2 regions of the Streptococcus sp. Marseille-P7376 genome follow, and region 1 is predicted to be linked to the other one. Evidence: predicted binding sites of a transcription regulator. Region 1 holds the regulator's gene; the other holds the start of a gene.
What was found. Region 1 encodes NrdR, which represses ribonucleotide reductase genes. Its sites were predicted from a motif close to ACACNATATATNGTGT; they were not measured.
Positions count from the first base shown of each region.

Region 1 (16,608 bases):
CCTGCGTGATGTTGCAGCGCGTGAGACCTACACTTTCGATAGCATCGACTTGATTGCAATGGAAATTTATGAATTATTGTACTAAAAAAGCAGAGACCTGCTTTTTTATTTTATCCTAAAAGATAGCTGGTTATTTTTATAAGTTTTTATAAGAAAAATGTATAAGTGCGACTGGGAGATTTTTGGTATAATGGATAAGATACTGAAAAAGAAATGAGAAAGTAATGACTAGAATTATTGATGGGAAAGCTTTAGCGGAAAAACTTCAAGCTAAATTAGCAGAAAAAACAGCGAAACTCAAAGAAGAAACAGGGCAGGTTCCTGGCTTGGTAGTTATTTTGGTTGGGGAAAATCCAGCCAGTCAAATCTACGTGCGTAATAAGGAGCGCTCGGCTTTAGCTGCTGGCTTTCGGAGTAAGGTAGATCGTCTACCGGAAGAGACCAGTCAAGAAGAGTTGTTGAGCTTGATTGAAACTTATAATCAAAATCCTGACTGGCATGGGATTTTAGTCCAACTGCCTTTACCTGATCAGATTGATGATGAAGCTGTGCTGCTGGCTATTGATCCAGACAAGGATGTTGATGGCTTCCATCCTCTTAATATGGGCAAACTATGGAGCGGCCATCCTGTTATGATTCCGGCTACTCCTGCAGGTATTATGGAGATGTTTCATGAATATGGCGTTGAACTGGAAGGTAAGCGAGTGGTCGTCATCGGGCGGAGTAATATTGTCGGTAAGCCCATGGCTCAGTTGCTTTTAGCTAAGAATGCGACGGTAACACTGACACATTCGAGGACCCACAATCTAGCTAAGACTGCTAAGCAGGCGGACATTTTAGTTGTGGCTATTGGACGAGGACATTTTGTAACTAAGGACTTTGTCAAGGAGGGGGCTGTTGTCATCGACGTCGGTATGAACCGAGATGAGAATGGCAAGCTGATTGGCGATGTTAAGTTTGATGAAGTAGCTGAAATAGCCAGTCTGATTACCCCTGTACCTGGAGGTGTTGGCCCGATGACTATTACTATGCTGATGGAGCAGACTTATCAAGCCTTTGTCAGAAGTTTAGAGAAATAGTAGCTGTTGAAGCAGTTTGTAAGAGATACAGGCTGCTTTTTGGATGGGAAAAATTGAGCAACAATGGATTTCGGTACAGAGAAGTATTTGGGGTTAGTAATGAGGGGCGATTATGTAGCATTAGCGGGTTTTGAGTATGAATTAGAACTTGATAGAGCAATCAACTGCCTTTTGTTATTTTTCAAAACATGGTATAATGAAGTATTAGGATTCTAGGAGGATGTGTCATGCGGTGTCCCAAATGTGGTGGAAGTAAGTCAAGTGTAGTTGATAGCCGACAGGCAGAAGATGGAAATACTATTCGTCGTCGTCGCGAGTGCGAAGAATGTCAGCACCGCTTTACGACCTATGAGCGTGTCGAAGAGAGAACCTTGGTAGTTGTCAAAAAAGATGGGACACGTGAACAGTTTTCGCGAGATAAAATTTTTAATGGCATTATTCGATCTGCTCAAAAACGCCCTGTTTCCAGCGATGAAATTGAAGCGATTGTAAATCGGATTGAACAAAAGGTCCGAAGCCAAAGTGATAATGAAATTCATAGCGAGTATATTGGTTCTCTCGTCATGGATGAGTTGGCAGAATTAGACGAAATCACATATGTACGTTTTGCCAGTGTTTATCGTAGTTTCAAGGATGTCGGCGAGCTGGAAAGTCTATTGAAGCAGATTACTAAGGGATCCAAAAAGAAAAAGGAAAAATAAATGAAACCAAACAGTCATTTTTCTTTCTTACGAAATAATCGGATTCATCAGGATGTGGGAAACTTTACTAGGCTATATTTGCCGATTGTTGGCAGAGATGCGGCGACCCTGTATTTCTATCTGCTTGCCTTTTGGGATAATGGGCAAAAGGATCATCTCTTTGGGCATATTCTCAATCATCTGGATTTTGGCATGGATGTTTTAGAAAGAGCTTTAGAGCGTCTAGCGGCTATGGAACTCCTAGCTCTTTATCAGAAGGACGATCATTATTACATTTGCCTTTCTGCCCCTCTAGCAGCGGATGATTTTTTTCAGCATAACGTCTATACGAAACTCTTGGAGAAAAAAATTGGCGAAGCAGCAACAGATGCCTTGAAACCTAGCAGGGCTGAGGGACAGAAGCTTGAAAAACCATTTGTGCAGGTCTTTGGTTTGGAAGCTGAGCGTCTTGATTTCTCTCGAAAAATGAAAGATTTTGATTTAGGAAATTTCAAACAGCGAATGGCTCAGGAAAATTTACGTTTTGCAGATGAAAAGGAAGATCTCTTAGAACTTTTTGCCATTGCCGAGCAAAAGAAATGGACCTGGTATGAAACTTATCTTTTGGCCAGAGAAACTGCTATTTCTCAGGTTATCTCGACCAAACGTATGCGACAGAAACTGAATCAAAAGCCAGTTGACGGTAAATTTAGTCAGCAGGAACAGTCCATCATTAGAGAAGCCAAACGTCAAACGTCGCTGATTTTTTTAGCCGAAATTAAGAAAACCCGTCAGGCAGCGATTACTCGGACTGAGCGAAAACTCTTACAAGATATGGCAGAACTAGGCCTTTTGGATGAAGTGATTAACCTCGTCCTACTTCTAACCTTTAACAAGGTTGATTCGGCCAATCTGAACGAAAAATACGCCTTAAAAGTGGCTAATGATTTTGCTTATCAAAAGGTGACTTCTGCTGAGGAAGCTGTTCTAAAAATTCGCGAGAGACACCAGCAAACTGTTGGTAACCAGGCTGAACCGAAGCGCAAGTCCAGCAATGTACCTGAATGGAGCAATCCTGATTATAAAAATGAAACTAGTCTAGAAAAACAAGCAGAGCTGGAAGAGCAGAAACGCAGACTATTAGCCAAATTGGAAGGAGGCGGTGAGTAAATGGAAAAAGTCGGACAGGCGATGCCTCACATGAATAAGGTTAGGCAGTTTGATTACCAAGAACTGGTCAAGCAAATTCTGGCAGATCCGGACATAGCTGCCTTTATTCAGCAAGAGCAGTTATCGCAGGCTGAAATCCAACGCAGTATTTCCAAATTTAACCAGTATATCACTGAGCGCAATCGTTTTTTGCTCAAGGATGAAGCCTATATTGCCAAGGGTTATAAACCCATTTTGATTAAAAATGAAGGCTATGCAGATGTGTCTTATGAGGAAACTCCTGAGTTGATTGAGCAGGAACGTCAGGAAGCTATTCGTGGTCGTCTAAATTTGATTAATCTGCCGGCCAGTCTTAAGGAAGCCAGTTTGGCTCAGGTTGACTTGGATGATATAGGCCGCTATCAAGCTTTTGAACTCTTGACTAATTTTGTAGCGGATTATCCAAACTACCAAAAGGCTATCTATCTTTATGGAGATTTTGGTGTTGGTAAAAGCTATATGATGGCGGCTCTGGCTCATGATTTGTCAGAAAAACGAGGCGTATCTACTACTCTGCTACACTATCCTAGCTTTGTTTTGGACGTCAAAAACGCCATTAGTTCTGGTCAAGTCAAAGAAAAAATTGACGATGTCAAAGTGGCTCAGGTCTTGATTCTGGATGATATTGGAGCTGAACAGTCCAGCCCTTGGATGCGGGATGAGATTCTGCAAGTTATTCTCCAGCATCGTATGCAGGAAAATCTGCCAACTTTCTTTACTTCTAATTTTAGTTTTGTTGATTTAGAACGACATTTTGCCACCGCGAGAAATGGGGATGAGACTTGGCAGGCCAAGCGGGTCATGGAACGAATTCGCTATCTGGCTCAGGAGGTTCGCCTAGAAGGAGAGAATCGTAGATGAATGAAACAATTGATTTAATGTTATCCCATACCTCTGTTCGTCGTTTTACAGAGGAGCAGATTTCAGATGAAGAGTTGAAAATGATTATCAATGCTGGACGGGCAGCTTCTAGTTGGAAAAATTTTCAATCTTATTCCATCATTGTGATACGCAGTCAGGAGAAAAAAGAGGCTCTTTTTGAGCTAGTGCCCCAGAAAGCTATCCTCCAGGCTTCAGCCTTTCTGCTTTTTGTCGGTGACCTTAATCGAGCAGAAAAAGGCGTTCGGTTACATACAGAAGATTTTTACTCAGAGGGCATAGAAAACCTTCTCATAACTTCTGTTGACGCAGCCTTGGCGGGTCAAAATACCCTTTTGGCTGCTGAGAGCATGGGCTATGGTGGTGTCATTATTGGTTTGGCTCGCTATGTTTCTAAAGAAATAGCAGAGCTGTTAAAGCTGCCAGATTACACCTATCCAGTCTTTGGCATGGCTTTGGGGAAACCCAATCAGAACCATGCGGTTAAACCGCGTCTGCCTTATGAAGCTGTTGTTTTTGAAGAAAGCTACCAAGAGCAGGGAAGCTCTGCCATTGAGGCCTATGACCGCGTTCAGGCTGATTATGCTGGAGAGAGAGCTCAGGATACCTGGAGTCAGCGTCTAGCGGCTCAATTTGGTCAAAAGCCTAATTTGGCCAGTCAGGATATCTTGAAAGAGAAGAAATTATTAAACTAGAATAAGAGAGGTAAGTAATGGCTTTACCAACTATTGCCATTGTCGGCCGTCCCAATGTCGGCAAGTCAACACTCTTCAACCGGATTGCTGGTGAGCGAATTTCCATCGTTGAAGATGTCGAAGGAGTCACCCGAGACCGGATTTATGCGACGGCAGATTGGCTTAATCGTAAGTTTAGTATCATTGATACGGGCGGAATTGACGATGTTGATGCGCCTTTTATGGAGCAAATCAAGCACCAAGCTGAGATTGCTATGGACGAGGCTGATGTCATTGTTTTTGTCGTGTCTGGTAAGGAAGGAATCACGGATGCGGACGAATATGTCGCTCGGATGCTTTACAAGACCCATAAGCCGGTCATTTTAGCGGTCAATAAGGTGGATAATCCCGAGATGCGCAATGAGATCTATGATTTCTATGCACTGGGCTTGGGCGATCCTTTCCCAGTCTCTTCTGTCCATGGGATTGGTACAGGAGATGTTCTGGACGCTATCGTCGAAAATCTTCCTCACGAGGAAGTGGTTGAAAATCCTGATATGATCAAGTTTAGCTTGATTGGCCGTCCCAATGTCGGTAAGTCTAGCTTGATCAATGCCATCTTGGGTGAAGACCGGGTCATTGCCAGTCCAGTGGCTGGTACTACGCGCGATGCTATTGATACGGTCTTTACAGACAGTGAAGGTCAGGAATTTACCATGATTGATACGGCGGGTATGCGTAAGTCAGGCAAGGTCTATGAAAATACAGAGAAATACTCTGTTATGCGAGCTATGCGAGCCATTGACCGTTCAGATGTTGTTCTGATGGTGCTTAATGCTGAAGAAGGAATCCGTGAGTACGACAAGCGAATCGCTGGCTTTGCCCACGAAGCTGGGAAAGGTCTAATTATTGTAGTCAACAAGTGGGATACGCTGGAAAAAGACAACCATACTATGAAAGACTGGGAAGAAGATATTCGTGATCAGTTCCAATACCTGTCTTATGCACCGATTATTTTTGTCTCTGCCCTGACCAAGCAGCGTCTCCATAAGCTGCCGGACATGATTAAGCAAATCAGTCAGAGTCAGAATACCCGTATTCCATCAGCGGTGCTCAATGATGTTATCATGGATGCCATCGCGATTAATCCGACACCGACTGACAAGGGCAAACGTCTCAAGATTTTCTATGCGACTCAGGTTGCGACCAAGCCGCCGACCTTTGTCATTTTTGTAAACGAAGAAGAACTAATGCACTTCTCTTACCTGCGTTTCTTGGAAAATCAAATCCGCAAAGCTTTTGTCTTTGAAGGAACCCCGATTCACTTGATTGCAAGGAAGCGGAAGTAGGAGCTTTAAGCGAATCAAGTCTGAGTTTTTTTAGGTGGGTTCTAGTTTCACCAGCTAGTAAATCCAGATAGGAACAAGTTATATCTAATTCAGTTGCTGCCAGTGATGAAATAAACCATTTTGAAGCTGAGGGATTTTTTAAAAGAGAAGCCTTTTAGGACGTATATAAAACCTACTTGGCTGCTTCCTCTCCTTATCGGAAAAGCCAGATTGAACTGTGTGAAAAAAGAACGAGTAGTACCAGTCTTTAAGTGGATATGTGCAATCTTATCAAGCTTGGTATCCGCTTCTACCAAAGTCTGAGGTGGAGTATCACATATCCAAAAAGTAAATGAGTGATTAGACATAGGCATTCTATACATAAAGAAAGCAAGTTGATGCTTGCTTTTTCTTATTGTGTTCAAAATATGGTATAATAAAAGGATAAACGTTAGGTGGTAATTATGGCTAAATTAATTCCTGGTAAAATTCGAACAGAAGGGATTGCGCTCTGTGACAGCAAAAAGGTTGAAATTCTTGAAGTCAAGGATTCCTTTTTGTACACGCGCGTGGATCAATACAATCTACGCTATAGTCTAGATGATGATGCAGTTTTCTGCTCCTGTGATTTTTTTCAAAAGAAGAAGTATTGTGTCCATCTGGCTGCCTTAGAATATTTTCTGAAAAATGATGCGGCTGGCAAAGACCTACTAGAAAAGATGGAAGAAAAGGAGTCATCCAGTCAGGAAACCCAGAAGTTAGTCTCTTTTGGCAGTCTTTTTTTGGATAAGATTTTGCCAGATAAATCCGGGCAGCAAATCTGCTATGAGCTATCGGCGACCGGTCAGGAAGATACTTACACAGGACAATTCTTATGGAGTCTGCGGATCAGTCGACTGCCAGATGAGCGTTCTTATGTGGTACGTGATATTTTGTCCTTTTTGAGAACCTTGGACAAGGGCGGCCATTATCAGATTGGAAAGAGTTATTATGAGCCCATCCGCATAGAGAATTTTGATGAGGCCAGTCAAGATTTGCTAGAATTCTTACGGGGCTTGGCAGCGGATTATAAGGGGCAGGATTCTTCGCTAGTCTTTCCCAATGCAGGGCGGCACCTCTATTTTCCAGCCAGTCTTTTTGAAGAAGGTGTGACTCGTTTGATGAATCTCATGTCATTTCGTTTGGAATATAGCTTCTATGATTATTCGGAGGTATTTTTTCAGGACTTGCATGAAGAGGCGGAGATTTATCAGTTTGAGGTGCAAGAGCGTGAAAACTATTTTGAGCTACTGATATCAGAAAAGAATTATAAGATGCTCTATGGGGGGCAATTTATCTTTCATAATCAGACATTCTATCAACTGACGGCTCAGCAGACGAAATTAATCAAGGCTTTACAGGAACTGCCGATTGAGCAGGAACGAGTAAAGCGCCTGCAATTTGATGTATCTGAGCAGTCCAAACTGGCAGTGAGTTTGGTCGAGTTTAAAAAGATTGGCCGTGTGACAGCACCTGAGCGTCTGCTCATTCATGACTTTACCGTGGATTTCGAATTTAATTTGGGGGCGGACAAGCAAGTATTACTGGATCTTGTTTTTGATTATGGCAGTCAGACCGTAACCAGTCGTGAGGAACTAAGAAACCTGCCTTTCGCTAGCAATTTTGAGCGAGAACAGCAGGTTTTTAAAGAAATGCTGGAGGCGGGTTTTGCAGATGAGTTTATCAGCCAGCGTCCGCCTTTGCGACCAGAAGAAATTTACCGTTTCTTCTCCGTTTTGATTCCGCGTTTTAGAGCACTGGGCAATGTCCACCTATCAGATAAGTTGCAAGCCTTGTCCTACACAGAACCTCCGAGAGTTTCCGTCGGTATGAACGGTGGTCTCTTGGATATTGGCTTTGATTTTACTGGTATTGATCAGTCTGAAGTGGATGATGTTCTAGATTCGCTGATGAGCCAAAAGGATTACTTTATCAGCAAGACGGGTCAGGTCTTGATTTTTGATGAGAATAGTAAGCGAATCAGCCAGACCTTGCAACAATTGCGAAGCAAACATTCTAAAAATGGGGTTATCCAAACGCATAGTCTGGCCGCCTACCAACTCTCTGAATTGTTCAAAGATCAGGAAAGAGTTGACTTGTCGGAGGATTTTCGCCAGCTGGCTTATGATTTGACCCACCCTGAGGATTTTCCTCTGCCTAAGCTGAAAGTTCAGGCTGAGCTTCGGGATTATCAGGAAACGGGTGTAAAATGGCTATCCATGCTGAATAAATATGGATTCGGCGGTATTCTAGCCGATGACATGGGCTTGGGGAAGACTCTTCAGACCATTTCTTTTCTGGCTGCTCATTTGATCAAGTCTAAGAAAGTCTTGATATTAGCACCATCTAGCCTGATTTACAACTGGAGTGATGAGTTTGCCAAATTTGCTCCGGACTTGGATGTAGCCGTTGTGTATGGGCTGAAAAATGTTCGAGATGCTGCGATTGCAGAAAATCATCAGATTACGATTACCAGCTATGCTTCTTTCAGACAAGATGTTGAAGAGTATCAGGGGCTTCATTTTGACTATTTGATATTGGACGAAGCACAGGTCATGAAAAATGACCAGAGCAAGATTGCTCAATATTTGAGAGCATTTGAGGTGGAGCGGACTTATGCCTTGTCTGGCACGCCGATTGAAAATCATCTCGGCGAGCTCTGGTCTATTTTCCAGATTGTCCTTCCGGGCTTGTTACCGGCCAAGAAAGCTTTTTTGAAGATGTCGGCAGAAACGGTTGCGCGCTATATCAAACCCTTTGTTATGAGGCGCAAGAAAGAAGAAGTTTTGCAGGAGCTTCCTGATTTGATTGAGGTTTCTTACCGTAACGAACTAGCAGACAGCCAGAAAACGATTTATCTAGCCTTACTCAAGCAAATGCAGGAGCGAATTCTCCATGCAACGGAGGAGGAAATCAATCGCAGCAAGATAGAGATTCTGTCAGGTCTTATGCGGCTCCGTCAAATTTGTGACACACCTAAGTTATTTATGGAGGATTACGATGGGGAAAGCGGTAAGCTGGAGAGTTTGCGTGAGCTGCTGGAGCAGATCCAAGACGGCAATCATCGTGTTCTGATATTTTCACAATTCCGTGGAATGTTGGATATCATCGAGGCCGAGCTGGATCAGATGGGGATGGAATCCTTCAAAATCACGGGCTCAACCCCTGCAAAAGATCGTCAGGAGATGACAACGGCTTTTAACCAAGGAGAACGGTCAGCCTTTCTGATCTCTCTCAAGGCCGGCGGTGTCGGTCTCAACCTGACTGGTGCAGATACCGTTATTTTGGTGGACCTCTGGTGGAATCCAGCGGTAGAAGCTCAGGCCATCGGCCGGGCCCATCGTATCGGACAGGAACGCAATGTCGAAGTTTATCGGCTGATTACGAGGGGAACCATTGAAGAAAAAATCCAGGAATTACAGGAGACTAAACGAAATCTGGTTTCAACTATTCTGGATGGGGCAGAAGCACGCTCTAGTCTTTCGCTGGAGGAAATTCGAGAAATTCTCGGAATTTCACCAGAATCGCTTGAAAAATAGTTTGAATAGTTTATAATAATGAAGAGTTGAAAGGAAAATCAATATGACTGATAAACAATTTCCTCTAGTTGCTGATGATGAAATCATGCTGACAGAGATGCCACACATGAATTTGTATGATGAATTGGACCTCATCAGCAATATTATTGGGGACTATACAGACCGTAACTATTTAGAGTGGGCGCCGATTGTTGATTCTAGCAAGCATGCACCAGCTGCTGCCAACCTAACTGTCAAAGGACCGGTTAAAAAACAGGCGAATTTTCAAGATTTTAAAAGACCAATTGATAAAAGTGCCCCAGCTATTCGCTATGCTGAGCAGGCGCGTGAAGAAGCTAGAGCTGATTTGAAAAAGAAACGCTCGGCTCCTTATTTGACCAGTGAAATTCCCAATAAGATTCGGAATAGGAAAGTTTCGGCTGTTGCTCATTCGACCACGGAGCAGCCAAAGCCGACTGCAACTTTCCAGAAAAATGCTGCGGGAGAGTTTGCTAAATTTGGAAATAAACTCAAACAAGAATCCTATATTTTAGCAGAGATTAAGCCTGCTTACAGACCTAAGACTCAAAAATTCAAGGAAGAATCTAAGAAAAATACCTATGATTTTTTGAAGAACAGTCAAGTCTATAAGCAAAGCAATCCTCAGGAAGAGCACAAGAAACATAGAATGGCTCAAGAATTGAACTTGACCAAATTAGATAAGGAGTAAAAGCTATCATGACGAAAACCTATTATTTTATCGGGATTAAGGGCTCTGGTATGAGCGCTTTAGCATTGATGCTGCACCAGATGGGCCATAAGGTTCAAGGAAGCGATGTTGATAAATATTATTTCACTCAGCGCGGTCTGGAGCAGGCTGGCATTTCCATCCTGCCTTTTGATGAAAAGAATGTCCAGCCAGACTATGAAATCATTGCTGGCAATGCCTTTCGTCCAGATAACAATGTAGAAATTGCTTACGCAGATGCTAACGGTATCGGCTACAAACGCTACCATGAATTTTTAGGTGGCTTTATGCGTGACTTTGTCAGCTTAGGAGTGGCTGGTGCCCACGGGAAGACCTCTACAACGGGTATTCTCTCCCATGTTCTGTCCAATATTACGGATACTAGCTATCTGATTGGAGATGGTACAGGTCGTGGATCGGCCAATGCTAAGTATTTTGTCTTTGAGTCAGACGAGTACGAGCGCCATTTCATGCCTTATCATCCAGAATATTCGATCATTACCAATATTGACTTTGACCATCCGGATTATTTTACTGGCTTGGAAGATGTCTTTAATGCGTTCAATGATTATGCCAAGCAAATCACTAAGGGGCTCTTTATCTATGGAGAAGATGAGCAGCTGCGTCGGATAACATCCAATGCACCGATTTACTATTATGGATTCCAGAAAGAGAGCAATGATTTTGTCGCGCATGATTTGTTGCGTTCGACTAGCGGTTCCATCTTTAAAGTTTCCTTCCGCGGGCAGGAACTGGGCGAATTCCAAATTCCGAGCTTTGGTCGTCACAATATCATGAATGCAACAGCTGTGATTGGGCTCCTTTATATTGCTGGCTTTGACTTGAATTTAGTTCGCGAGCATTTGAAATCCTTTGGCGGAGTCAAGCGTCGCTTTACAGAGAAGATTGTCAACGAAACAGTCATCATTGATGACTTTGCCCACCATCCGACAGAAATTATTGCGACTCTGGATGCAGCCCGTCAGAAGTATCCAAGCAAGGAAATCGTGGCAATCTTCCAGCCGCATACCTTCACTCGGACTATTGCTCTCTTGGACGAATTTGCAGAAGCCCTCAATCAGGCTGACGCGGTCTATCTAGCTCAGATTTATGGATCTGCGCGTGAGGTGGACAATGGCGATGTTAAGGTCGAGGATCTAGCTGAAAAGATTGTCAAGCGGGCCAAGGTCATTGATGTGGATAATGTTTCTCCGCTTCTTGACCACAGCAACGCAGTTTATGTCTTTATGGGAGCTGGTGACATCCAGACTTATGAATATTCCTTTGAGCGTCTCCTGTCTAATCTGGCTAACAATGTCCAATAGGCTGTAACTGTGGAAGTATACATCAAGATTAGGCAAGCCCAGTTGAGCGACTGGGAAGAAGTTGTTCATATTGAGAATTTGAATTTTTCTAAAGAAGGGGCAGCTAGTCCGGGAGCGCTGAAAGAGCGGATTCAACTGATTGCAGATACCTTTCTGATTGCAGAGCTCAATGGGCAAATAGTGGGTTATGTCGTTGGTCCTGTCCTTGTCTCGCGTCATCTAACTGATATCCTCTTTACCAGAGTGACAGCCAATCCTCCAACTGGTGGCTTTATTGCCATCCAAAGCCTGTCTGTCCATCCAGATTTTCAGCGTCAGGGTATGGGAACTTTGCTCTTGGCAGCCCTCAAGGAGGCGGCTGTTCAGCAAAACCGCCAGGGTATCAGCCTAATCTGTCATGATGAGTTTATCTCTTATTATGAGATGAATGGTTTTGTCGATGAAGGCATTTCCCAATCTTTCCACAGCGGAGCCCCTTGGTTTGATATGGTTTGGGACAATCCCGACTTTAAGGAGAGACAATGATTATCCGTCAAGCAAGTCTAGCAGACTTGGATGCGATTCATAGAATTGAACTGGAGAATTTCAGTCCAGAAGAAGCTATTAGTCGTGAGATATTGGCAAAGCATATTGAAACGATTTCCACGACATTTTTGGTTGCGGAAAAAAATGGCAAGATTCTGGGCTATTTAGAGGGACCCATTCGACCAGAACGACACTTGCATGATGTTTCTTTCACACTGGAGATAGAGGACTGCTATTCTATCGACGGCGGCTTTATCTCTCTTACCAGTCTGTCTATTTCGAAAGAAGCACAAGGCTTGGGTGTAGGAAGAGCCTTGCTGGAAGCTATGAAGGAAATTGCTATTGCAGATGAACGCCACGGCATCAATCTGACCTGCCATGATTATCTGACAGCTTATTATGAAAGACACGACTTCGTCAATGAAGGGCAGTCAAAGTCAACCTATGCCGATGAAATTTGGTATGATATGGTCTGGGATAATCCTCAGTCAAATTGTCACAAAGTGTAATCAAAATGTAACAATAAACAAGCCCTAAAATCCGAATAATATTGCATTTATCAAGGTTTTAAGATATAATATTAAGGATTATGAACAAGGAGGTCAAGTTTTTGACTGAAAATTCACAAGATAAAGAGAAAAATCTGAGTTTTAAGGAACAGATTTTAAATGAATTGGCGGAAGCTGGTGGGGAGGGACAGCCTTCGGACTTAGAACCAGCAGCTGACAATAAAGAAGCGATGCTCACCGAAAACATTGAATCCCTTCTTTCATCTGTTGAGGATTCTCATAAAGCTTTAGCGGAGGTTTCTGAAGAAACACCTGCAGCTGATAGTCTGGTAAACACAGAAACTTCGGAAGAGGAAAAAGCTGAAGATGGCCAAACCATGATACTGGAAAGCTTGATAGCTAATTTGGACACAGAAGCACAAGCTGCGGATGCTCAGGAAGTTAAAGTTGCCGAGCCTGAAACACGTGATGGTGAATCAATGACTTCTTCAAAGGTGCCAGTGTCTTATAAAGTTTCAGGAGAAGCAGCTCCTGAGCCTCAAGTAGAAGAAGAGCCAGCTCAAAAGATAAGCGAAAATCTATCTCGTGCCGATCGGGCAAGAAATACAAAGAAAAAGAAGCGTCAGAACAAGGTGGCACGGAATATTGTTCTAACTGTTCTACTTATCGTTCTGATAGGTGTTGGGGTTACAGGTTTTGTTGGCTACAACTATTTCTCTTCTGCTCTGAAACCGATTGATGCAAATTCTACGGAGTACGTTACAGTCGAAATTCCAGCTGGATCAAGCTCTAAAGAAATCGGTGAAATTCTTGAAAAGAATGGCCTGATTAAGAACGCTCAAGTTTTTAATCTTTATTCAAAAATCAGAAGTTACGGCAATTACCAATCTGGTTATTATAATCTACAAAAGAGCATGGACTTAGACTCTATTGCTAAGCAGCTACAAGAAGGTGGTACGGAAACGCCACAGCCACCAGTTCTTGGGAAAATTACCATTCCGGAAGGCTATACGCTTGAGCAGATTGCGGAGACGGTCACTGCCAATGCAGCTGCAACTTCAAAAAAGAATGCTAAGACACCATTTAGCAAGGAAGATTTCTTAAATAAAGTTCAAGATGAGGACTTTATTGCGAAAATGCTTGCCAAATATCCGCAACTCTTAGCAACTCTTCCTGGAAAGGACAGTGGGGTCAAGTACCGACTGGAAGGCTATCTCTTCCCAGCTACTTATGAATATGGGAAGGAAACCACAGTTGAGGAACTGATTGACCAAATGTTGGCTGCTATGAATACGAATTTGTCGCAGTATTACTCAACGATTGAGTCCAAAAACCTGACTGTCAATGAAGTATTAACTCTTGCTTCACTGGTTGAAAAAGAGGGTTCAACTGACCAGGATCGTAAAGATATTGCCAGTGTCTTTTATAATCGTTTGAACCAAGCAATGCCGCTTCAAAGTAATATTGCGCTCCTTTATGCTCAAGGAAAGCTTGGAAAAAAGACGACTCTCAAAGAAGATGCTGAGATTGATACCAATATTGATTCTCCATACAATGTTTATAAGAATCAAGGTCTGATGCCTGGACCGGTAGATAGCCCAAGCCTCTCCGCCTTAGAAGCTACAATTAACCCAAGTAAGACAGACTATCTTTACTTTGTAGCCAACGTGGAAACAGGTGTTGTCTACTTTGCAAACACATACGAAGAACATGCTAAGAATGTAGAAGAACATGTCAATAGCAAGCTAACCCAATAAAGCGACAGTTCTAACAAAATTATGTGGTTTTCCACATAATTTTGTTTTATTAAAAAATAAAATAAAAGAAAAGAGAAAAAATTATGGCTGAAAAAACGTATCCGATGACCCTTGCGGAAAAGGAAAAATTAGAAAAAGAATTAGAAGAATTAAAATTGGTCCGACGTCCAGAAGTGGTAGAGCGCATTAAAATTGCTCGTTCTTATGGAGATTTGTCAGAAAACAGTGAATACGAAGCAGCGAAAGATGAACAAGCCTTTGTGGAAGGTCAGATTTCCAGTCTTGAGACTAAAATTCGCTATGCTGTGATTGTAGATAGTGATGCAGTTGCCAAGGATGAAGTTGCTATCGGGAAAACAGTTACCATTCAAGAAGTCGGTGAAACAGAAGAAGAGGTTTATATCATTGTTGGTTCTGCTGGAGCAGATGCTTTTGCTGGTAAAGTTTCAAATGAAAGTCCAATTGGCCAAGCTCTGATTGGTAAGAAAACCGGTGACACTGCAACGGTTGAAACACCAGTTGGCAGCTATGATGTTAAAATCTTAAAAGTTGAAAAAACAGTCTAAATGAATTTGAAAATCTAAAAGCTGAACAATCAGCTTTTTTTGTTTTCGATTTGTTTAAGTCAGAATGTGTATGATGGAGCTCTAAGGGTAAAAAGAGATTTTCCGTAGGTTGATGAAGTGATTCTGTAGCCAAACGGTACGAGAGATTGAAATAGTCTAAGATATTTTTTAGCCCCGACCTTTATGCTTAGTAAGCGAAAACCAACCGACTATCATAAAACAGAAATGAAAGACGGCGACCTTGGGAAGTGTCAGGGAGGAATGAGAAAAATAGCATTTAAGTAGGGGAGTACGGCAAACTAAGCTAACTACATAATAAAAGATAAACGGAATGACTATAGGGTAGAAGTAGGGAAATTACAGATGGATATGTTATAATGAGAAAAGGAAAAATGAGGAGAGGATCATGCAAGAGCAAGCTATTTATGGCAAATACGGTGACTATTTGCCCAAAATACTAGAAGATATCAGTCAGCGTATCAAAGCTGAGAATAAAAAAATAAAGCAGGAAACGGGACATAAGCTGTTTGAGCATTTTAATGCTCGTGTCAAGGATGAGGCCAGCATGCTGGAAAAATGTAATCGTAAGAATCTGCCACCGACTCCTGAGTCTGCTCTCAAGAAAATTCGCGATGCGATTGGGATTCGGATTGTTTGTGGATTTATTGACGATATTTATCAGACGATTGACATCATTCGGGGGTTGGAGGGCTGCAAGATTATCCTTGAGAAGGACTACATCCTGTCGGCCAAACCAAATGGTTACCGCTCCTATCATTTGATTTTAGAAGTGGAAACGCCCTACGAAGACTGTTTGGGCAATCAGCCTGGCTCTTATTTTGTGGAAGTCCAGCTGCGGACCATTGCCATGGATTCTTGGGCTAGTCTGGAGCATCAGATGAAATACAAGCATGAAATTAAGGATACCAAGCGGATTGTTCGAGAGCTGAAGCGCTGTGCGGATGAGCTGGCTTCCTGTGATGTGACTATGCAGACCATTCGCAATCTGATCCGAGAAAGTGAGTAGAAAATATGAAAATTTTGTTAGCAGAAGATGAGGAGCAGCTTTCCCGTGTTTTACAAACAGCCATGATCCACGAAGGTTACGAGGTGGATGCGGCTTTTGATGGACAAAAAGCTGTTGACTTAGCTTTTGAAAATGCCTATGACTTGATGATTTTAGATATTATGATGCCGAAGAAAACGGGTCTGGAAGCCCTAAGAGAAATCCGTCAGTCAGGAAATACGAGTCATGTCATCATGCTGACGGCGATGTCAGAAATTGACGACAGGGTCACAGGCCTAGATGCGGGTGCAGATGATTATCTGACCAAACCTTTCTCCCTCAAGGAATTGTTAGCCCGTCTGCGGTCTATGTCGCGTCGTTTGGAGGCTTTCACCCCCAATCTTTTGCAGGTTGGTCGGACCAGTCTGGATGTCGGTGAGCATGAATTAGCCAGCTCAAATTCCATCCGTCTGGCTAGTAAGGAATCCAAAATGATGGAGTTTTTGATGCTAAACAGTGGCAAAAAACTGACAACAAAAGAAATTTTTCAGCATGTCTGGAAGGGCGAGCAAAGCGAGGACTTGGATGAAGGCTTTGTCTGGATCTATATCTCCTATCTCCGCCAAAAGCTCAAGGCCATCAATGCAGACCTGGCTATTTTAGGTGAGGAAAATGGCAGTTTTTGTTTAGTGCCAGTGGAAGGAGACAAGCATGTTTCGGAAACTTAGAGTTCGCTTTATCCTCATAGCATCAGTAGCTGTCACAG
Region 1 is NZ_CABPTS010000008.1:59,213-75,820, reverse strand. It holds gene FZ952_RS05910 (DUF1797 family protein) at 1-85, shown strand, start outside; gene FZ952_RS05905 (bifunctional methylenetetrahydrofolate dehydrogenase/methenyltetrahydrofolate cyclohydrolase) at 225-1,079, shown strand; gene nrdR (transcriptional regulator NrdR) at 1,307-1,780, shown strand; gene FZ952_RS05895 (DnaD domain protein) at 1,781-2,929, shown strand; gene dnaI (primosomal protein DnaI) at 2,930-3,829, shown strand; gene FZ952_RS05885 (NADPH-dependent oxidoreductase) at 3,826-4,542, shown strand; gene der (ribosome biogenesis GTPase Der) at 4,560-5,870, shown strand; gene FZ952_RS05875 (DEAD/DEAH box helicase) at 6,314-9,427, shown strand; gene FZ952_RS05870 (cystathionine gamma-synthase) at 9,471-10,136, shown strand; gene murC (UDP-N-acetylmuramate--L-alanine ligase) at 10,145-11,479, shown strand; gene FZ952_RS05860 (GNAT family N-acetyltransferase) at 11,489-12,004, shown strand; gene FZ952_RS05855 (GNAT family N-acetyltransferase) at 12,001-12,513, shown strand; gene mltG (endolytic transglycosylase MltG) at 12,594-14,270, shown strand; gene greA (transcription elongation factor GreA) at 14,354-14,836, shown strand; gene FZ952_RS05840 (GTP pyrophosphokinase family protein) at 15,243-15,863, shown strand; gene FZ952_RS05835 (response regulator transcription factor) at 15,869-16,570, shown strand; gene FZ952_RS05830 (sensor histidine kinase) at 16,554-16,608, shown strand, end outside.

Region 2 (16,608 bases), on a different contig from region 1:
GGAAGCCATCAAGTCTGAGGGTGAGCAAGCTCGCTTGACGGAGCAAAGGGTCAAGTTGGCCTACGAACAGATTGCAGAGCGGGTTGCAGAACTCAGTCAGCTGGAGCAACTGCAGGAACAAGATTTGGCTAGCCAGACTGAAGCAGCAGACCTAGCTGAAAAGAAAAAAATGGAAGAGCGGCTGTCGGCTATCGAGGCAGCAAAAACAGCCATTACTGCTGAAATCGAGCAAGTCAAGTCAAATAAAAACGCTGTTCAGGATCGTTTCGATCAGCTATCGGCTAACTTGTCTGAACTGAAATTGAAGAGCACGGAGCAGACTTCTAGCCAGCGCTTTGAGAAGAATGATTTGTCACGTTTGCTAGAGGAGAAGGCTGCCTTGGACAAGGAAGTTGCTACTTTGCAGCTTTTGATAGAGCAAAAGGAAGAAGCAGTCAGCCAGAAGGTGGATATTTCTGTCTTGGAAGAACAGCTCAAAACTGCTCAAGAGAAAAAGACAGACTTGGATCAGAGTCTCATCCGACTCAAATTTGAGCTGGACGACTTAGAGGGCCAGTCCGAGGATATTCTGGGACATTTAGACCAAGCCCGTCAGCAAAACGAAAGTCTGATTCGTCGTCAGGCCAAGGCAGAGGCAGAAAAAGAGAAATTTTCAGATGCCTTGCGTCGTCTGCTGACCAATCTGACGGATAATTACCAAATCAGCTTTGAAGAGGCTGATCAAAGAGCACGCTCTTTGGAAAATCTTGCAGCTGCAGAAGCCCAAGTCAAAGACTTAGAAAAGGCTATTCGTGCTTTGGGACCGGTCAATCTGGAAGCAGTAGAACAATTTGAAGAAGTCAGCAACCGACTGAATTTCCTTAATAGTCAGCGGGACGATGTCCTCTCGGCTAAAAATCTCCTCTTGGAAACCATTGAAGAGATGAATGACGAAGTCAAGGAGCGTTTCCAAACAACCTTTGAAGCCATTCGTGAAAGCTTCAAGCTGACCTTTAGCCAGATGTTTGGCGGCGGTTCAGCGGACCTCATCTTGACAGAAGGAGACCTGCTGACAGCTGGGGTAGAGATTTCAGTTCAGCCTCCAGGCAAGAAAATCCAATCTCTCAATCTCATGAGTGGTGGGGAAAAAGCCCTATCAGCCTTGGCCCTTCTTTTCTCCATCATCCGAGTCAAGACTATTCCTTTCGTTATCTTGGATGAAGTTGAGGCAGCTCTGGATGAGGCCAATGTTAAGCGTTTTGGAGATTATCTCAATCGTTTTGACAAAGAGAGCCAGTTTATCGTTGTGACCCACCGCAAGGGAACCATGTCTGCAGCGGACTCTATCTATGGAGTGACTATGCAGGAATCAGGAGTTTCCAAGATTGTATCGGTCAAGTTAAAAGATTTAGAAAGTTTGTAATATGAGCATAAAATTAGTAGCAACAGATATGGATGGGACTTTTTTAGATGACAAGGGCCAATTTGACATGGAGCGGCTCAAGAACTTGCTACTCCGGTTTAGAGAAAAGGATATTTACTTTGCTGTTGCCAGTGGTCGCGGCCTCCTCTCACTTGAAAAGCTTTTTGATGAAGTCCGAGGTGACATGATTTTTATCGCAGAAAATGGCAGTCTGGTAGAATTTCAGGGAGAAGACCTATACGAGGCAACCATGCCACGGGAATTTTATCTAAAGGTATTTGACAAGCTTAAGGAGTCGCCTTTTGTCAATATCAATGAGTTGCTCCTGACGGGGAAAAAGGGCTGTTATGTCTTAGACACAGTGGAGCCGGCTTATCTGTCTTTCAGTATGCATTACAATGAAAATATCCAAAAAGTTGCGGATTTTAGTGAGATTACTGATGAGATTTTCAAACTTACGACTAATTTCAGTGAAGAAACGGTAGCCGATGGCGAAGCTTGGGTCAATGAAAATGTCGCTGGCGTTAAGGCTATGACAACAGGCTATAAGTCGATTGATATCGTGCTGGACTATGTGGATAAGGGAGTTGCTCTTGTCGAGTTGGCTAAGAAGCTAGGCCTAGAGATGGATCAGGTCATGGCTTTTGGTGATAATCTCAATGACCTACATATGATGCAGGTGGTAGGGCACCCGATTGCACCAGAAAATGCGCGGCCGGAAATTCTAGCAGTCGCTAAGGAAGTGATTGGCCACCATGCGGCCCAATCTGTTATGACTTACATGGAGGGCTTATAATGGCTGATATTAAATTGATTGCATTGGACTTAGACGGGACTCTTCTGACTTCTGACAAAAAGATCTCTGAAGGGAATCTGGCAGCTCTCAAAGCAGCTCAGAAGCAGGGAGTCAAAGTTGTGTTGACCACAGGCCGTCCGCTTAAAGCCATGGAATTTTTCCTGCATGAATTGGGCACTGATGGTCAGGCAGATGAATACACCATTACCTTTAATGGAGGTCTGGTTCAGCGCAATACTGGCGAAATTTTGGATAAAACAGTTTTTGCCTACGATGATGTAGCTAGGATTTTTGAAGAGACTGAGAAATTAGGTCTACCTCTGGATGCGATCGATGGTGGCTTGGTTTATCAGATTCAATCAGACCAAGTATCGCTCTATGCGAAGTTTAATCCAGCTCTGAATTTTGAATCGATTGCTTTTGAAGACCTTTCTAGCCAGATTACCTACAATAAATGCGTCACAGCTTTTGCTCAGGAACCGCTGGATGCAGCAATTCCTCATATTTCGCCAGAACTTTTTGACCAGTATGAGATTTTCAAATCACGGGAAATGTTATTGGAATGGTCACCTAAAAATGTGCACAAGGCGACTGGTTTGGAGAAGTTGATTGCCCATCTAGGGATTGATAGAAGTCAAGTCATGACTTGCGGCGACGAAGCAAATGACCGTTCTATGATTGAATGGGCTGGCTTGGGAGTAGCGATGCAAAATGCAGTTCCTACTGTCAAAGAAGTGGCTAATGTAGTGACTCCTGTGACCAATGATGAAGATGCAGTTGCTTGGGCTATTGAAACATATGTAATAAAGGAGGACTAATCAATGGGATTATTTGATCGCCTTTTTGGTCGAAAAAAAGAAGAGCCGGCAATTGAAGAAATTGTCAAAGAAGCTCTGGAAAGTCTTGAAGAGAGTAAAACGAGCGCTGAAGAACCCCTTTTGAGTGAATCATCAGCTATGAGTTTGGCAGAAGCAGAGGAGAAAAGTGCTGACTCTCAGAAAGAGAAAGTAATTCCGATTTTGGAAACTTCCGAAGATCCAGAAGGTCTTTCTGAGGAAGCTGTTCCGTCATCTGAGGAATTTTATTCAGAGCTTGAAGAGCGTTTGGCTGAAGATCGGGTTCTCAATGAAGTGCTTGCAGACAAGGCTAAAGTCCTAACGGATGAGGCAGAAGCTGTTACAGAGGATAAAGAATTGACTGAAGCAGCACCTCAGCCTGAAGAAAGTGTAGCTCAGCTTCAAGAGCAAACTGACGCAGAGTATACAAAACCAGTAGAGACTGAAGAAAAGCCTAAACCTACTCCTTCTGTTATGGAAAGCTACTATGCAGAAGTGCAACAAAGGATTGCCGAAGCAGCGGCTCATAATCAGGAAATTGAAGAAAAGTCTGAAACGGTCACTCAGGAAGCTTCACAACCGCAAAAAACAGAAACTGCAACATCTGCCCCCGTTCAAGAAGAAAGTGTCCAGGATAAATACGACCGTAGTCTCAAGAAAACTCGGACTGGTTTTGGAGCACGACTTAATGCTTTTTTTGCAAATTTCCGCTCGGTTGACGAAGAATTCTTTGAAGAGTTGGAAGAATTGTTGATTACCAGTGATGTTGGAGTACAGGTTGCCTCCAATCTGACTGAAGATCTGCGCTATGAAGCTCGTCTGGAAAATGCTAAGAAACCGGAAGCCCTTCGTCGAGTGATTATTGAAAAACTGGTCGATATTTATGAGAAAGATGGCCGTTTCAATGAGAAAATCAATTTTCAAAATGGTCTAACAGTCATGCTCTTCGTCGGTGTAAATGGAGTAGGGAAGACGACCTCAATCGGTAAATTGGCCTATAAATACACGCAAGAAGGTAAAAAAGTGATGCTGGTGGCAGCAGATACCTTCCGGGCAGGAGCCGTTGCTCAGCTGGCTGAATGGGGTCGTCGAGTGGATGTTCCTGTTGTAACAGGTCCAGAGAAGAGCGATCCTGCCAGTGTCGTTTTTGATGGTTTAGAAAGAGCTAAGTCTGAAAATATTGATGTGCTCATGATTGATACGGCTGGTCGTCTGCAAAATAAAGATAATCTCATGGCAGAGCTGGAGAAAATCGGTCGGATTATCAAACGAGTCGATCCAGCAGCTCCGCATGAAACTTTCCTAGCGCTAGATGCTTCAACTGGTCAGAATGCGCTAGTTCAGGCCAAGGAATTTTCAAAAATTACTCCGGTCACCGGCATTGTCTTGACGAAGATAGACGGAACGGCCCGTGGTGGAGTCGTCTTGGCTATCCGCCAGGAATTGGATATCCCAGTCAAGTTGATTGGTTTCGGTGAAAAAATTGATGATATCGGTGAGTTTAATTCTGAGAACTTCATGAAAGGGCTTTTGGAAGGCCTGATTTAGAACTGATCATACTGAAAATAGGCTCTATAAGGTCTTACCAAGCGAGATCTATTTATTTAAAACGGTCTATATTTTGTTATTCTTGGAAATTTTTGGCATACTCATAATAAAAAAGCGAACAAATTTATTTCTTGTTCGCTTTCTCTATGATTAAATAGTTTTAATTTAGAAAATGTTATAAACCGTAATTATAGTCATCGTCTTGCATGGCTTCAACTTCACCAAGAAGGTAACCATTTCCGACTTGAGAGAAGAAGTCGTGGTTAGATGTTCCTGTTGAGATTCCGTTCATGACGATAGGATTGACATCGTCCGCTGAATCTGGGAAGAGTGGATCTTGTCCTAGGTTCATGAGAGCCTTATTGGCATTGTAGCGCAGGAAGGTCTTGACCTCTTCGGTCCAACCAACACCGTCATAGAGGCTTTCTGTATAGCCTTCTTCGTTCTCGTAGAGGGTGTAGAGCAGGTCGTACATCCATTCTTTGAGTTTTTCTTGCTCTTCTTCAGGCAGCTCATTGAAACCAAGTTGGAATTTGTAACCAATATAAGTTCCGTGAACAGATTCATCACGGATGATCAGTTTGATGATTTCCGCAACGTTAGCCAGTTTGTTGTTACCGAGATAGTAGAGTGGCGTAAAGAAACCAGAGTAGAAGAGGAAGGTTTCAAGGAAAACGCTGGCTACTTTCTTTTCAAGGGGGCTACCATTGAGGTAGATTTCATTGATAATTTCAGCTTTTTTTTGAAGGTAGGGGTTAGTGTTGGTCCAAGCAAAGATTTCATCAATTTCTGACTTGGTGTTAAGCGTAGAAAAGATAGAAGAGTAAGACTTGGCGTGAACGGACTCCATAAATTGGATGTTGTTGAAGACAGCTTCCTCATGTGGTGTACGGATGTCTGAGCGAAGAGCCTGTACACCAGTTTCAGATTGCATGGTATCAAGAAGGGTCAACCCACCAAAGACTTTTCCTACCAAGTCTTTTTCTTTGTTTGAAAGCTTTCTCCAGTCGTCTAGGTCATTTGACAGAGGGATACGAGTATCGAGCCAGAATTGCTCCGTCAGCTTTTCCCAAGTTGATTTGTCGATGACATCTTCGATGGCATTCCAGTTTATAGCTTTATAGTAAGTTTCCATGATAATCTCGCTTTAAATTTTTAATACTTGCTTATGTCGTTGAAGGAAACGATTTCCTTCAGTAACATTGCGATAGGCGTTTTCAAAAATTGCTTATTTGGTTGAACTAAGTGACCTAGTTTGGCAATTCGGTACTTGCTAGATCACACAGCTTTCACATTGGTTAGCGCCTACTTCGCCGCCATCATCAGTAAAGGTGCGGACGTAGTAGATGGACTTGATTCCCTTGTTGAAGGCGTAGTTACGCAGGATAGAAAGGTCACGGGTTGTTTGCTTGCTTTCTTTTTTCCACTCGTAGAGGCCTTTAGGAATATCGCTGCGCATGAAGAGAGTCAGGGAGAGACCTTGGTCCACGTGCTCAGTTGCAGCTGCGTAGACATCGATAACCTTGCGCATATCCATGTCATAGGCAGAAGTATAGTAAGGAATGGTTTCAGTTGACAGACCGGCAGCAGGATAGTAAATCTTACCGATTTTCTTTTCCTGACGTTCTTCGATCCGCTGGGTAATGGGATGAATTGAGGCAGAAACGTCATTGATGTAGCTGATAGAGCCATTTGGTGCAACAGCTAGGCGGTTTTGGTGGTAGAGACCGTCCGCTTTGACCTTGTCACGCAGTTCTGCCCAGTCAGCAGCGGTTGGGATAAAGATATCTTTGAAAAGTTCCTTCACACGGTCAGACTTAGGTACAAATTCACCCGTCAGGTATTTGTCAAAGTAAGTGCCATTGGCATAGTCAGATTTTTCAAAGTTATGGAAGGTCACGCCACGCTCGCGAGCGATATTGTTAGACTCAACCAAGGTCCAGTAGTTCATGAGCATAAAGTAGATGCTGGTAAACTCGACAGCTTCCGCTGAACCATAATCAATCAACTGCTGCGCCAAGTAGCTGTGCAGTCCCATAGCTCCCAGTCCAAAGGTATGCGCCAGACTGTTACCGTGGTCAATCGAAGGAACAGCTGTAATGTGTGAGCTGTCAGTGACAAAGGTCAAGGCGCGTGTCATAGTCCGGATGGATTTTCCAAAGTCAGGCGAAGTCATCATGTTGACAACGTTGGTAGAACCTAAGTTACATGATACATCTGTTCCCAAGTGGAGGTACTCTTGCGCATCATTCAAGAGGCTAGGCTCTTGAACTTGCAGGATTTCTGAGCAAAGGTTACTCATGATGATTTTGCCATCGATTGGATTTGAACGGTTGGCAGTGTCGATATTCACGACATAAGGATAGCCAGACTCTTGCTGGAGTTTAGAAATTTCTGTTTCCAAATCACGGGCCTTGATCTTGGTCTTAGTGATATTTGGATTAGCGACCAATTCGTCGTATTTCTCTGTGATGTCGATATAGGCAAATGGCATTCCGTACTCGCGTTCAACAGAATATGGGCTGAAGAGGTACATTTCTTCATTCTTACGCGCCAATTCGTAGAATTTATCTGGAATCACGACTCCGAGCGAAAGGGTTTTAACCCGAACTTTTTCGTCGGCATTTTCTTTTTTAGTAGAAAGGAAAGCGATGATATCTGGGTGGAAGACGTTGAGGTAGACGACCCCAGCTCCTTGACGTTGCCCAAGCTGGTTTGAGTAAGAGAAGCTGTCTTCGAAGAGCTTCATAACAGGCACAACGCCAGACGCAGCTCCCTCATAGCCCTTGATAGGGGCGCCAGCTTCCCGCAGATTGCTGAGGGAAATACCAACCCCGCCTCCGATACGAGACAATTGCAGGGCAGAGTTGATGGAGCGGCCGATAGAGTTCATATCGTCTGTCGCTTGGATGAGGAAGCAGGAAACCAACTCACCACGACGAGCCCGACCTGCGTTGAGGAAGCTTGGTGTCGCTGGTTGATAGCGTTGGTGGATGATTTCATTGGCAATATCCTTGGCAATGGCCTCGTCTCCGTTGGCAAAGTAGAGGGCGTTGAAAAGTACGCGGTCTTCCATACTTTCTAGATAGTACTCACCGTCGTTGGTTTTCAGAGCATATTGGTTGTAGAACTTATAGGCTGCCATGAAAGATTTAAATTTGAAATCTTGAGCATGGATAAAAGCAGTCAGCTCCTCAATGTATTCAGGAGAATATAGCTGGATGAATTCCTTTTCCAAGTAGTTTTCTTCAATTAAATACTGAATTTTTTCAGTAATAGAAGCAAACTTCATCGTGTTTGGTTCAACATTTTCTTTAAAAAAGGCATCCAAGGCTTCTTTGTCTTTGTGAAGCAGGATTTGCCCATTGACTGGACGGTTGATTTCATTATTTAGGCGGAAGTAAGTCACATCTTCTAAGTGTTTGAGTCCCATAATTTTCCTTTTTCTAAGATGGTTTTTGCTTTTACAAAATAAAGGGCTCCTACGAATGATAGGAGCGGCAATCTAGCTCTAAGTGTTGATGAGATTATGATAATTTTTTTAATTTACCAGGCTGGAAACCAGAAAATGCTTCAGTTGGTGTTTGGATAACAGGCGCTGCATTGAAACCAAGACTTTTGACATGGTCGATGTATTCTGGTTGCTCATCAAGGTTGATTTCGCGATATTCCACATGGTTGGTATCAAGAAAACGCTTGGTCATCTTGCATTGGACACAATCGTTTTTGGAGTAAATAGTCACCATTATAATGATTCCTCTGTGCTTTCATTTTCTTAAATTTAAATCTGAACCTAGTATATCTAAAAGCGAATGGGATGTCAACAGTTTTGAACTAAATCTTGTGCATGCTTTTATTATTCATCAAATCCGAATACAAGATATAGTGTTTTTGGAATTAGATTGGAAATTATGCAAAATAGGATAAAGGTGTGTCTCGAAAGCAAAAGCAGAGCTACAGAGAAAGCGTCTGATTGAACTTATTCTTCAAAAACGGTGTTTAGAAAGGCTGTTCGGAGAGGAGATAAACAGATATTGTAGAGAGCGGGCAGACTAGAAATACAGAGAAGATAAGTCTAAGAAACAATATAATAAGAGGTGTTTTCAAAAAAATAGAAATAATTTGTAAGCGCGCCATAAAATTCTTGAAAAAGATTTCAAAAGATGTTATAATACCAAGTTGTAAGGGTTATCACAATAACTCAAAAAGAATTATTTAAAGGAGAGTCTAACTATGGCTTCTAAAGATTTCCACATTGTGGCAGAAACAGGTATTCATGCACGTCCAGCAACCTTGTTGGTGCAAACTGCTAGCAAATTTGCTTCAGATATTACGCTTGAATACAAAGGCAAATCAGTAAACCTTAAATCAATTATGGGTGTTATGAGCCTTGGTGTTGGTCAAGGTGCAGACGTAGTTATCTCAGCTGAAGGTGCAGATGCAGATGATGCAATTGCAGCTATCACAGAAACAATGGAAAAAGAAGGATTGGCTTAATATGACAGAAATGCTTAAAGGAATTGCAGCATCTGACGGTGTTGCCGTTGCTAAGGCATATCTATTAGTTCAACCGGATTTGTCATTTGAGACTGTTTCAGTCGAAGATACGAATGCAGAAGAGGCTCGTTTGGATGCAGCTTTAGAAGCGTCTCAAAACGAGCTTTCTGTTATCCGTGAGAAAGCAGTAGATAGCCTTGGTGAGGAAGCAGCTCAAGTATTTGATGCTCACTTAATGGTACTCTCTGACCCTGAAATGGTTGGTCAAATCAAAGAGACAATTCGTGCTAAGAAGACCAATGCAGAAGCTGGTCTGAAAGAAGTCACAGACATGTTTATCACTCTCTTTGAAAATATGGAAGATAACCCATACATGCAAGAGCGTGCTGCGGATATCCGCGATGTAACCAAACGTGTTCTGGCAAATCTTTTAGGTAAGAAGTTGCCAAATCCGGCTTCTATCAATGAAGAATCAGTCGTGATTGCTCATGACCTGACTCCTTCTGATACAGCACAATTGGACAAGAAATTTGTTAAAGCTTTTGTAACCAATATTGGCGGACGGACAAGTCACTCTGCTATTATGGCGCGTACGCTTGAAATCGCAGCAGTATTGGGAACCAATAATATTACTGAACTTGTAAAAGATGGGGATATCATTGCAGCTAATGGTATCACCGGTGAAGTTATCATCAACCCAACTGACGAGCAAGCAGCAGAATTCAATGCAGCTGGTGAAGCTTATGCTAAACAAAAAGCGGAATGGGCTCTCTTGAAAGATGCTAAAACAGTGACTGCCGATGGCAAACACTTTGAACTCGCAGCTAACATCGGTACACCGAAAGATGTAGAAGGTGTCAATGCGAATGGCGCTGAAGCCGTAGGTCTTTACCGTACAGAATTCCTTTATATGGATTCACAAGACTTCCCAACAGAAGACGAGCAATACGAAGCTTATAAGGCTGTATTGGAAGGCATGAACGGAAAGCCAGTTGTTGTCCGTACTATGGACATCGGTGGAGATAAGGAACTTCCTTACTTCGATATGCCACACGAAATGAACCCATTCCTTGGTTTCCGTGCTTTGCGTATCTCTATCTCTGAAACTGGTGACGCTATGTTCCGTACACAAATCCGCGCCCTCTTGCGCGCTTCTGTACATGGACAATTGCGTATCATGTTCCCGATGGTTGCTCTCTTGACAGAATTCCGCAAGGCTAAAGCAGTTTATGAAGAAGAAAAAGCTAAATTGATTGCTGAAGGCATTGCTGTAGCTGATAATATTCAAGTGGGTATCATGATTGAAATTCCAGCAGCAGCAATGTTGGCTGATCAATTTGCTAAAGAAGTAGACTTCTTCTCTATCGGTACCAATGACCTAATCCAATACACAATGGCAGCTGACCGGATGAACGAACAAGTTTCATACCTCTATCAACCATATAACCCATCCATCCTTCGCTTGATTAACAACGTTATCAAAGCTGCTCATGCTGAAGGTAAGTGGGCAGGTATGTGTGGAGAAATGGCTGGCGACCAAACAGCTGTGCCACTTCTTGTTGGCATGGGCTTGGATGAGTTCTCTATGAGTGCGACTTCTGTCCTTCGGACACGTAGCCTTATGAAGAAATTGGATACTGTGAAGATGCAAGAACTTGCACAGCGCGCTTTGACTGAGTGTGCAACAATGGAAGAAGTTCTTGAACTTGAAAAAGAATATCTTGATTTTGATTAATAAAGAGGCTGGGACAAAAGTCCTAGCCTCTCAATTGTTTTGGGATTGTCGAGCAAGACGCAGTGGTTGAGTGGGCTCTACTACGCTGATTTCATCAGCTTTTACAGCCCTACTCAACTGTGCGGAGGTGGGACGACGAAATCGAATTCTAACGAATTACCAATTTCTGTCCCACTCTCTTTTTTCTTTAAAGTTGCATAAACAAGGAGCAATGATTCAAATTGCAAAAATTTTCTATAAATTCACAGTTTTTGCTTGAAATTTTCTGAAAATTTGCTAAAATATAAAACAATAACTTTGATGGAGGGGAATTTTGATGCAATATAAAAATTATATTAATGGAGAATGGAAAAGTTCCGAAAAGGAAATTACTATTAGTTCTCCAATCAACAATGAAGTCCTCGGAACAATTCCTGCCATGACTCAGGCAGAAGTTGATTATGCTATGGCGCAAGCGCGTGCTGCTCTTCCTGCTTGGCGTGCTCTTTCAGCGGTAGAACGTGCAGCATATTTGCATAAAGTTGCCGATATTTTAGAGCGCGATCAAGAAAAAATTGGCGAAATTCTTGCAAAAGAAGTTGCAAAGGGCATTAAGGCCGCTATTGGCGAGGTAGTTCGTACAGCGGATCTTATTCGCTATGCAGCGGAAGAAGGAATCCGTGTTCATGGTCAGGTGCTGGAAGGTGGTGGCTTTGAGGCAATCAGTAAGAAGAAGCTAGCTGTTGTCCGTCGTGAACCTGTTGGTGTTGTTTTAGCGATTGCGCCCTTTAACTATCCGGTTAACCTTTCAGGTTCAAAAATTGCTCCAGCTCTGATTGGTGGAAATGTTGTCATGTTTAAACCACCGACACAAGGTTCAATTTCTGGTCTTCTTTTAGCACAAGCTTTTGCGGAAGCTGGTCTTCCTGCTGGTGTTTTCAATACCATCACTGGGCGTGGATCAGAAATCGGCGATTACATTATTGAACATAAAGAAGTTAACTATATCAACTTTACGGGGTCAACTCCTATTGGAGAACGGATTGGTCAACTGGCGGGCATGCGGCCGGTTATGCTAGAATTAGGTGGTAAGGATGCAGCGGTAGTTCTGGAAGATGCAGATCTTGAACGTGCAGCCAAACAAATCGTTGGTGGAGCTTATAGTTACTCTGGTCAACGCTGTACAGCCATTAAACGTGTCATTGTCATGGAGAGCGTAGCGGATAAATTGGCAGCGCTGCTTCAGGCAGAGGTGGAGAAATTGACGGTTGGTGATCCCTTTGATAATGCAGATATCACTCCAGTTATTGATAATGCCTCAGCAGATTTCATTTGGGGATTGATTGAAGATGCTCGAGAAAAAGGGGCTCTGCCTTTAACTGAAATGAAACGTGAAGCAAATTTTATTTGGCCTGTCTTGTTTGACAACGTTACAATTGATATGAGACTAGCTTGGGAAGAGCCTTTTGGTCCAGTTCTTCCGATTATTCGCGTGGCTTCCGTAGAAGAAGCTATCGAAATCTGTAATCAGTCTGAATTCGGTCTTCAATCTTCAGTGTTTACAAATGATTTCCCTAAAGCATTTGAAATTGCTGAAAAATTAGAAGTGGGTACGGTACACATTAATAATAAGACTCAGCGGGGTCCAGATAATTTCCCATTCCTTGGTGTGAAAGGTTCTGGCGCGGGGGTACAAGGGATCCGATACAGTATCGAAGCAATGACACAAGTGAAATCCATCGTGTTTGATGTGAAATAAAGAAGAAAGGCGGCTTTGTGCGGCCTTTTTATGTATGTGAAAGCTAATGTTTAACAAAAATGGTTTCGAAAGAAATATGTAAATTTACATATTGGTCTATATCATTATGAAAGTTTTCAACAATTTGTAGAACATATTTTTAGCGGAAAAAGAATGAGAAGGTGATTTTGTGTCGAAAGGGAGGCAATTTCCTTGCACTTTCCCCCTATTTTTCCTTAATGTTCGATTTTTGTAATTTTCCGTAATGATTTTTGAAATTTACTTGAAAAAGAAGTAGAAATAAGGTAGAATGGTAGTGTAGAAAACGCTTACAAATAGGAAGGTGATTACATGGATAAAAACGAAGCTTTGAGAACCTTTACGACAGGTGAAAACTTTCATCTACAGCATTATTTAGGGGTTCATCAGGAAGAAATTGATGGAAAGCTGGGATATACTTTTCGTGTTTGGGCACCAAATGCTCAGAGTGTTCATTTGATAGGTGATTTCACCAATTGGTATGAAGGCCAGATTCCAATGATTCGCAATGAAGCAGGGGTTTGGGAAGTCTTCACTGAATTGCCTAAAGAAGGAGATATTTACAAGTATAATGTCAAGCGCAGCAGTGGACAAGAGATTTTAAAAGTGGATCCACTGGCGATTTATTTTGAAGAGCGTCCTGGTACAGGGGCAGTTATTCATACGATTCCTGAAAAGAACTGGAAAGATGGCTTGTGGCTAGCCAGAAGAAAACGTTGGGGATTCTTCTCGCGTCCAGTCAATATTTATGAAGTTCATGCAGGTTCTTGGAAGAGAAATGATGATGGAAAACCATATAGTTTTACTCAACTAAAAGAAGAACTCATTCCTTACCTTGTTATGATGAACTATACGCATGTGGAGTTCATGCCACTAATGGCTCACCCGCTCGGTCTCAGTTGGGGTTATCAGCTGATGGGCTACTTTGCTTTTGAGCATACCTATGGGACACCAGAGGAATTCCAAGACTTTGTTGAAGAGTGCCACATCAATAATATTGGGGTTATTGTAGACTGGGTTCCTGGTCACTTTACCATCAACGATGATGCCTTGGCCTACTATGATGGGACTCCGACATTTGAGTATCAGGATCATGATAGAGCGCATAACTATGGTTGGGGAGCACTGAATTTTGACTTGGGTAAGAATCAAGTACAGTCCTTCCTGATTTCAAGTATCAAGTTCTGGATTGACTTCTACCACTTAGATGGGGTTCGAGTTGATGCGGTAAGTAATATGCTTTACCTTGACTACGATAGCGGTCCATGGCAGCCAAATAAGGACGGCGGCAACCGCAATTATGAAGGCTACTATTTCTTGCAGCGGCTCAATACCGTCATCAAGTTGGCCCATCCGGATGTTATGATGATCGCAGAGGAAAGCTCCAGCAATACCAAGATTACTGGGATGCGTGAGTTAGGCGGTCTAGGATTCGACTACAAGTGGAATATGGGATGGATGAATGACATCCTGCGTTTCTACGAAGAAGATCCAATTTATCGCAAATACGACTTTAACTTAGTCACTTTCAGCTTTATGTATGTCTTCTCAGAAAACTTCTTGCTGCCATTCTCCCATGACGAAGTGGTGCATGGTAAGAAGAGTCTGATGCATAAGATGTGGGGTGACCGTTATAATCAATTTGCGGGACTTCGTAATCTGCTGACTTATCAAATCTGTCACCCAGGTAAGAAACTGCTCTTTATGGGTGGAGAATTTGGTCAATTCCTAGAATGGAAATCAGAGGAACAGCTAGAATGGTCAAATCTTGATGATAGGCTCAATAAGCAAATGCAAGATTTCACATCTGCACTGAATCTGTTCTATAAAGAAAATCGTCCGCTTTGGGAAAATGATGTAAGCTACGATGGTATCGAAATCATTGATGCGGACAATACTGATCAAAGTGTCCTTTCCTTTATCCGTAAGACGGCTAAAGGAGAAATGTTAATCTGTGTATTCAATATGGCGCCTGTAGAGCGAAAAGACTTTACGATTGGTGTTCCAGTTGCAGCCATTTATGAAGAAGTATGGAATACCGAATTAGAAGAATGGGGAGGTGTTTGGAAAGAACATAACGAAACAGTTCAGTCTCAAGAGGGACTATGGAAAGATTATCCGCAGACCTTGACCTTTACGTTGCCAGCTTTGGGAGCAAGTATTTGGAAAATCAAGCGTCGTGTGAATGTTCGTAAAAATGCTAAAAAAGATTCCACAAAGGAGTAGGATATGAAGAATGAAATGCTAGCTTTGATTCTTGCCGGTGGGCAAGGAACTCGTCTTGGAAAGCTCACACAAAGTATTGCGAAACCAGCAGTACAGTTTGGTGGTCGTTATCGTATTATTGATTTCGCGCTCTCTAACTGTGCCAACTCTGGTATTCATAATGTAGGCGTGATTACGCAGTACCAACCACTCGCCCTGAACAGTCATATTGGGAATGGTTCAAGCTGGGGACTTGATGGTATCAACACAGGCGTGTCCATTCTTCAACCTTATTCAGCAAGTGAAGGAAATCGTTGGTTCGAAGGTACCAGTCACGCTATTTTCCAAAATATCGACTATATCGACAGTATCAATCCAGAATATGTATTAATCCTTTCTGGAGATCATATTTACAAGATGGACTATGATGACATGCTTCAATCTCACAAGGATAACAGTGCTAGCTTGACGGTTGCTGTCTTGGATGTTCCTCTCAAAGAAGCGAGTCGTTTTGGTATCATGAATACCGATGCTAATAATCGAATTGTTGAATTTGAAGAAAAACCGGCTGAACCTAAGTCTACCAAAGCTTCTATGGGGATTTATATTTTCGATTGGAAACGTCTGCGCAATATGCTAGTTGCTGCTGAAAAGAGCAATGTGGATATGTCTGACTTTGGTAAAAATGTTATTCCTAACTATCTTGAGTCAGGCGAAAGCGTCTACGCTTATGAATTCAAAGGCTACTGGAAAGACGTGGGTACGATTGAATCACTTTGGGAAGCTAATATGGAATACATTGATCCGCACAATGCTTTAGACAGCCGTGATCGTCAATGGAAAATTTACTCACGCAACTTGATTTCACCGCCAAACTTCTTTGGAGAAAATGCTCATGTTGAAGATTCCTTGGTTGTTGATGGATGTCTTGTTGATGGAACAGTGAAACATTCAATCCTTTCTACGGAAGCTCAAGTTCGTAAGGATGCCGTAGTTGAAGATTCCGTTATCATGAGTGGAGCAATCATTGGACAAGGTGCTAAGATTAAACGTGCTATCATTGGTGAAGGAGCAGTTATTTCTGATGGCGTAGAAATTGATGGAACGGATGAAGTCCAAGTTGTCGGATACAATGAAAAAGTGGGGGTACCAACAGATGAAGATTGATAAATATTCAGCGATTTTAGGAAATACAGTAGGTTTCCATGATATGTCAACTTTGACAGAACAGCGTCCAGTTGCAACTTTGCCATTCGGCGGAAAATATCGTTTGATTGACTTCCCGTTGTCAAGTCTTGCAAATGCCGGTATTCGCAGTGTTTTTGGTATCTTCCAGCAAGAAAACATCAGTTCAGTCTTTGACCACATTCGTTCTGGTCGTGAGTGGGGCCTTTCTACTCTTTTGAGTCACTACTACCTTGGGATTTACAATACTCGTGTAGAAAGTAGCACAGTTGGGAAAGAATATTATGAGCAATTATTGACTTACTTAAAACGCTCAGGCTCTAATCAGACTGTAGCGCTCAACTGTGATGTTTTGACGAATATTGATTTAAACCAAGTGTTCCATCTTCATAATACAACTGACCAGCCAATTACAGTTGTTTATAAAAAATTGCCAAAAGAAGAAGTGTCCGAGGTAAACTCAGTGTTTGAAATTGATGACACCGATCATGTGAGAAGTCAACAGTTATTTGATGCTCGAGCAGAGGGTGAAATGTTCAATATGTCAACAGACATCTTTGTAGCAGACACCCCATGGCTGATTGAAAAATTAGAAGAAGAAGCTAAGAAAGAATATCCTCAAAAATTACGTTATGTTCTTCGTGACTT
Region 2 is NZ_CABPTS010000004.1:87,913-104,520, forward strand. It holds gene smc (chromosome segregation protein SMC) at 1-1,402, shown strand, start outside; gene FZ952_RS04020 (Cof-type HAD-IIB family hydrolase) at 1,404-2,198, shown strand; gene FZ952_RS04025 (Cof-type HAD-IIB family hydrolase) at 2,198-3,016, shown strand; partial or broken gene ftsY (signal recognition particle-docking protein FtsY) at 3,650-4,582, shown strand; gene nrdF (class 1b ribonucleoside-diphosphate reductase subunit beta) at 4,758-5,717, opposite strand; gene nrdE (class 1b ribonucleoside-diphosphate reductase subunit alpha) at 5,856-8,015, opposite strand; gene nrdH (glutaredoxin-like protein NrdH) at 8,110-8,328, opposite strand; gene FZ952_RS04050 (phosphocarrier protein HPr) at 8,816-9,079, shown strand; gene ptsP (phosphoenolpyruvate--protein phosphotransferase) at 9,081-10,814, shown strand; gene FZ952_RS04065 (NADP-dependent glyceraldehyde-3-phosphate dehydrogenase) at 11,131-12,552, shown strand; gene glgB (1,4-alpha-glucan branching protein GlgB) at 12,883-14,796, shown strand; gene FZ952_RS04075 (glucose-1-phosphate adenylyltransferase) at 14,800-15,942, shown strand; gene glgD (glucose-1-phosphate adenylyltransferase subunit GlgD) at 15,932-16,608, shown strand, end outside.
Region 2: nrdH (glutaredoxin-like protein NrdH) is a predicted target of NrdR. The motif match lies at 8,456-8,471, and genes of this name have one in related genera.